2 regions of the Peribacillus sp. Hz7 genome follow, and region 2 is predicted to be linked to the other one. Evidence: riboswitches for the same ligand, from Rfam matches in the RefSeq annotation. Region 2 holds a riboswitch; the other holds the start of a gene.

Region 1 (3,429 bases), on a different contig from region 2:
CGGTTGAACTTTATCAAATACTTCTTTTGAAATAGCGGGCAAGTTAATAGAATTAGAAACAGGATTTCCATTCAGATAAGTCAGAACTTCTTGAGCGACTTGAACAGCTACATTTAATTGAGCTTCTTTTGTTGAAGCACCTAAATGAGGTGTTGCAATCACTTGATCAAGCTCTAATAATTTGTGGCCATGCGGCGGCTCTTCAACGAAGACGTCAAGTGCTGCTCCGGCTACTTGTCCTTCGATAATTGCTTCATATAAATCATCTTCATCGATGATTCCACCACGAGCACAATTTAAGAAATATACGCCTTTTTTACAAGTTTTTAAGTTTTCCTTATTGATTAAACCTCTTGTTTCATTTGTTAAGGGGGTATGCACCGTAATAATATCGGCTTTGGGTAATAGTTCTGCTAACGGTAGGACTGTAACGGCCATCTTCTTAGCACGGTCAGTTGTTAAGAATGGATCAAATACAACAACTTCCATTCCGAATGCTTTTGCACGCTTTGCGAGTTCTCCACCGATACGACCGAATCCAACAATACCCAGTGTTTTTCCGCGGAGTTCAATACCTGTGAAAGAAGAACGTTTCCATTCTCCAGCCTTTAAAGAAGTAAATGCTTGTGGGATGTGACGGACAAGAGAAGACATCATTGCAAATGTATGCTCACATGTAGAAATGGTATTTCCATCAGGAGCATTTACAACAACAATTCCACGTTTGGTTGCGGCTGGAATGTCAATGTTATCGACACCAACCCCTGCACGTGCAATAATCTTTAATTGCGGCATGCGTTCCATTAATTCTTCGGTTACTTTTGTTGCACTTCGAACTAGAATTGCATCAATTTGGTCAAGCTGCTTCTCTGCTTCGCCGACGTTTTTTTGAATAAGTTCAATGTGGGTTGCTTCTAATAGGGGGCCTAATCCTTCAGGTTTGATGGCATCTGCTACTAAAATGCGATACACGTCATGAACACCTTCCTAGAAAAAATTATCTTAAATTTCAGTTAATTTTACAATCGGAACGGATAACTGTCAATGTTATGGAGATTAGGCAGGGAGTATAAAAAGCGAATAAATATAATATGAGATATATAATTATACGTATTTCCTGACGTTTTTATTCAAAAAACATTTTTTGTTTGCGTTATCATTTCCCATAAACGAATAATGTGCGATTGTTAAATATTGTATTTTTATTATAATGAAGAGAGAAGGCTCATTCTTTTTTGATTATGTAAGGGGAATTTTTAAACCTGGTTAATTTTAGAAAAAAAGCTATTCAAATAAAGAAAAAGCAGATATAATAAATGCATAGTAGTATAATAATTTTATAGGTCTATCTTCGGGGCGGGGTGTGATTCCCCACCGGCGGTGATGAAGGAGATTCCTTCTCAGCCCGCGAGCCTTGGTTAAGGCAGGATTTGGTGAGATTCCAAAGCCGACAGTATAGTCTGGATGGGAGAAGATGGAGGTTCTTGTAGACGTTCAAAAAGATGATATATTGAGCGTGTGTTTGTCGAATCCTTTAATTTCTCCCTTTAATTTCATCGGAATTAAAGGGTTTTTTATTGGACACAAACCGTTTAACAGAACTTGTCCTCTTTTTCGGAGTAGATTAGAAAAAGAAGGAGAGAGAATGATGAAGGTACAAAAGTTAGTGACTTTAGCAATGCTTACGAGCGTCTCTTATGTTTTGATGCTCCTGAACTTTCCGTTTCCGGGGTTTCCAGTTTTTTTGAATGTGGATTTTAGTGATATTCCCGCTTTAATTGCTGCGATAATCTTTGGTCCTGGAGCAGGAATACTAGTAGAATTTGTTAAAAACTTGTTAGATGCGATTATGACAGGAAGTTTAACAGCGATTCCAGTCGGACATATTGCGAACTTTACAGCAGGGATTTTGTTTGTTTTACCAACCTACTATGTATATAAAAAAATTCGTTCTGTAAGAGGAATGACTTTTGGGTTATTTGCTGGAACGATTTCAATGGCTGTGTTGATGAGTGTTTTAAATTATTATATCTTCTTACCTGCCTATACATTTTTCTTAGGAGCAGAGGCGATGTCTGATCCAGAGGCTCGAACATTTGTCACGACTGCTATTTTGCCATTTAACCTTATAAAAGGTATATTGATTACAGTTGTGTTTATGTTGATTTTTGCTAAAATGCAAACGTGGCTTAATAAACAAGCCTTATATAAAAATATATGAAGAAAAAAATCGAACGTTTACCGTTCGATTTTTTTTGCCTAATTTGACTAAATAGTATGGGGTAAGGATATGCTAAAAGATGGATGGGAACGATAGTTTTGCATGAAGTGAATCTCGAATCGTTCGATTAGCAAAGTTAAAAAAAAGCCATTTCTGTGTAGGGAAATGGCCTGTTCTTTTATTCGAATTTTAGTGCATCGCCGTCAAATGCTTCATCGGCCACTTTAATAGAATCTGTTGGGCAGCCTTCAAATGCATCCATCATATCATCTAGTAAAACATCTGGAACTTCAACTGTTCCTTGGTTATCATCTAAAGTTACGAAAGCAATGCCTTCATCATCGTAATCATAAATATCTGGGGCAGCTGCGCCGCATGCGCCACATGCGATGCATGTATCTTTATCGACGATTGTAAATTTTGCCATATATAAAACTCCTCCTAATTGGATAATAACATGAGTTATTTATTCACATAGTTTCACCTTATTCCTATTGTACGGCTGAATTCCGTATTTTTCAATAGGAAATCTAGCTAAAAAATTCCTCATGGTATACGAATAACCAACAAATGAAATATCATGTATTTTTTATTTGCTAAAAAAGAACAAAATTTGTCTTATTTTGAGGATTAGAAATACACTTTATCTCCATCTTTGTTACAATGAAAGCATCATTAGGGAAAACAAAGGGTGTGAGTGTACATTTGGCAAATTATTTGCAAGTTATCATCCTCCATACAATCAAAAAATTTCAAGGTGAGCGATCCATTTATGCCATTTATCATATGTTGCAAGGAAAAAAATCTTCACAAACTATTCAAGATGCTCATTTATTTCGTTTGACTAATGTTTTTGGAACAATTCCTCACTTCACTCGAAAACAGCTGGTTGATACCATCCAAAATCTTGTTGAACATGGTTGGATCACAGCTAAGGAAAACTCAGATGTTTTTATTATTACACAAAGTGGAGAGGAAGAGCTTGCTCAATGTGAACCAATCCCAACTCGATTAAATGGATGGAAATATCAAAATGTGGCTCCTGTTTTTTGGGGCAGATTGAATTTGTTAATTCAAACGCTCTCCCATATTGTTCACAATGAAACCAAGTTTTATCCGATTCAACGGCATACTAAAATTCAACAATCCGTAAAACAATTTTTACAAAAGAATCGTCAAAATCGAGAGTTGATGGCTCAGCATTTGTA
Region 2 (3,429 bases):
TCGGGATAATGGGGTTGGGATGGAGCCTGAACGATTACAACGGATTGGTCAGCTTTTTTATTCAACAAAAGAAAAAGGTACAGGTATTGGGCTTGCTGTATGTCAAAAGATTATTCATAGGCACCATGGAGAGATTTTCTTTGAAAGTGAAAAAAACAAGGGAACGTTAGTGACGATTCGGATTCCACTAGCAAAGGAACAAGTGGTACTATAAACTAGGTAATTGATTTTTTTAGATAAAAGGAGAAGAAAATGAGCAATACACCTGCATTACTTGAAAAGATGAAACCATTTATCGAGCAAGCTTGGAATAAATCGGGCTTTGCCCAAGCAACTCCCATTCAAATGAAAGCTATTCCGCAAATTATGGAAGGAAAAGATGTTATCGCTGAATCACCAACGGGAACAGGAAAGACACTTGCTTATTTACTTCCGTTGCTTGAAAAAATAGACCCTGATCAATCATCCCCACAAGCTCTTATTCTTGCTTCCTCTCGTGAGCTTGTGATGCAGATTAATGAAGAGGTTCGTATTTGGTCACAAGGCAGCAGCATTAATGGTGCGGCATTTATTGGAGGCGCAAATGTGAAGCGTCAATTAGAAAAACTAAAAAAACGCCCGCAAGTTATTGCTGGGACACCAGGACGTATACAGGAACTTATTACTCAAAAGAAATTAAAAATGCATGAAGTGAAAACGATCGTGTTAGACGAAGGAGATCAATTGCTTGTTCCAGAGCATCTTACAACGATCCGTAATATTGTGAAGACAACGTTAAAAGATCGCCAAGTGATGATGTTTTCAGCAACATTACCGCAAGAAACAGAACAAGCAGCCCGTGCCTTTATGAATGAGCCTGTTACGATTAAAGTCGATAAAAGTGAGAAAATGCAATCGAAAGTAGATCACATGTACTTTGTTGTAGAAAAACGTGATAAGTTCAAAATTTTAGAGAAAATTTCTCGCTTAGAGGGTATGAAAGGGCTAGCCTTTATCAATGATATCGGAGAGCTCAATGTTATTGGAGAAAAGCTAAAATATAAAGAGGTTGAAGTGGGGCTGCTTCATGGAGAATCTAACAAAGTAGATCGTGAAAAAGCTTTACGTAAATTGAAATCAGGCAAACATCCACTGCTTTTAGCGACAGATGTAGCGGCCCGCGGTTTAGATATTAAAGGATTAACGACGGTCATTCATGTTGATTTAGCAAATAGCATAGATCAGTATGTACATCGCTCTGGTCGAACAGGCCGCGCGGGCGCAGATGGAACAGTGATGTCAATTGTTACGGAACGAGAAGAGCGTGAATTAAAGAAGATTGCTCGTGAACTGGAGCTTTCTCTACAAAAAAAAGAGTTTTATGCTGGACAGATTGTAGATGCAAAATAAGTGAACCATACAAGCGGAAGACGAATTTATTCTTCTTCCGCTTTTAGTAGTTATGAGATTGAGAGTAAGTAATTTACAATATAACTTTATCGTGATAAACTAACTGTAAGTTATAAATAGTTTGTCCTTCGGGGTCGGGTGTAAATCCCAACCGGCGGTGATGAAGCAATTCTAAGCCCGCGAGCCTTTTTAAGGCAGGATTTGGTGAGATTCCAAAGCCGACAGTAAAGTCTGGATGGGAGAAGGACGTGTGGAATTTTTTAAAATGTATGAGTGTATCCTTTAAATTTTGAGAACTCGAAGTTAAAGGTTTATTTAAGTATACATTTTTTTCACCATATACTCCCGCAAACCCTGTAGGTATCTCTATGGGGTTTTTATTTTTCGGCAAAAGAGGTGAAGACATGTTTACTGGAATTATTGAAGACATCGGTGTTGTTCAATCGTTAAAGAAAGGCAAGCAGAGCATGGAGATAACGATTTCTTCAGAGAAAATTGTGGAAGATGTTCATCTTGGAGACAGTATTGCAGTAAATGGTGTTTGTTTAACCGTTACTTCTTTTACAACTAATACATTTACTGTTGATGTAATGCCAGAAACGGTAAAAGCATCGTCTATCCAATTATTAAAACCTGGTTCTCCTATCAATTTAGAAAGAGCAATGAGTGCACAAGGCAGATTCGGTGGTCATTTTGTTTCAGGACATATTGATGGGACAGGGACGATTATTAAAAAACAACCGAAAGAAAATGCCGTGTACTTCACAATCGAGCTTCAAGAAGGCTTGAGTCAATATTGTATCCCAAGAGGTTCTGTAGCTATTGATGGAACGAGCTTAACTATTTTTGATATTCAGGGCAACCTATTAACAGTTTCATTAATTCCGTTAACGTTTCAAGACACGATTATCGGACAGAAAGGTGTAGGGGATATTGTTAATATCGAAAATGATATGATTGGTAAATATATCGTGCAGCACCTACAGACAAATAAACCAAAACAATCATTAACCAAAAGTTTTTTAGCTGAAAATGGATTTTACTAAGAGGTGAGTAGAGTGTTTAATACGATTGAAGAGGCATTAGCAGATTTAAAAGCAGGAAAACCAATTATTGTGGTGGATGATGAAAATCGTGAAAACGAAGGGGATTTTATTGTTCTAGCGGAAAAAGCAACCCCGGAAGCGATTAATTTCATGGCTACATATGGAAGAGGTCTTGTTTGCACAGCGATTACTGAAGAACGCGCACAGAAGTTAAATTTACATCCGATGGTTGAGGTAAATACCGATCCACATGGTACGGCTTTTACAGTAAGTGTTGATCATAGAAGTAATTCAACTGGCATTAGTGCTTTTGATCGTTCGATTACAGTAAATGCTCTTCTAGATGATGAGGCTGTAGCCGAGGATTTTAAACGCCCTGGTCATACTTTTCCAATTGTAGCAAAGGCGGGCGGTGTGCTGCAAAGAGCAGGCCATACAGAGGCTGCGGTCGACTTAGCTAAATTATGTGGAGCAGCTCCAGCTGGAGTGATTTGTGAAATTATGAAAGAGGACGGTACGATGGCACGAGTGCCTGACTTAGTCAAAGTTGCAGAAGAATTTCAATTAAAATTTATCACGATTGCAGATTTAATTCGTTATCGTAAACAACAAGCTTCACGTGTAACAGCTGAAGTGAACTAAATCATACTGAATTATATTAGGGGGAACGAAAATGGGACAACATTTTGAAGCACAGTTAATTGGAACAGGATTAAAAATTGGTATAGTAGTTGGAAGATTTAATGAATTTATTGTGAGTAAGTTATTGGACGGAGCGCTTGACGGCTTGAAGCGTCACGGTGTAGAAGAAGCAGACATCGATGTAGCTTGGGTACCGGGAGCTTTTGAAATTCCTTTAATCGCAAAGAAGCTTGTTGAAACAGGAAAATATGATGCCATCATTGGGCTTGGAACAGTAATCCGCGGTGCAACAACTCATTACGATTATGTATGTAATGAATCAGCAAAAGGAATGGCGAGAGTGACGTTAGAT

What was found. Region 2 has a riboswitch for FMN ahead of ribE (riboflavin synthase). Riboswitches for the same ligand answer to the same signal wherever they lie in the genome.
Region 1: another riboswitch for FMN. It lies ahead of ACE199_RS05105 (ECF transporter S component); the one in region 2 lies ahead of ribE (riboflavin synthase).

What each region holds. Positions count from the first base shown of each region.
Region 1 is NZ_JBHHJV010000002.1:308,150-311,578, reverse strand. Features, by position in the region: gene serA (phosphoglycerate dehydrogenase) at 1-972, opposite strand, end outside; FMN riboswitch at 1,344-1,480, shown strand; gene ACE199_RS05105 (ECF transporter S component) at 1,646-2,221, shown strand; gene ACE199_RS05100 (ferredoxin) at 2,400-2,648, opposite strand; gene ACE199_RS05095 (YpbB family protein) at 2,915-3,429, shown strand, end outside.
Region 2 is NZ_JBHHJV010000007.1:128,596-132,024, reverse strand. Features, by position in the region: gene ACE199_RS11930 (ATP-binding protein) at 1-214, shown strand, start outside; gene ACE199_RS11925 (DEAD/DEAH box helicase) at 253-1,389, shown strand; FMN riboswitch at 1,510-1,640, shown strand; gene ribE (riboflavin synthase) at 1,794-2,435, shown strand; partial or broken gene ribB (3,4-dihydroxy-2-butanone-4-phosphate synthase) at 2,448-3,071, shown strand; gene ribH (6,7-dimethyl-8-ribityllumazine synthase) at 3,109-3,429, shown strand, end outside.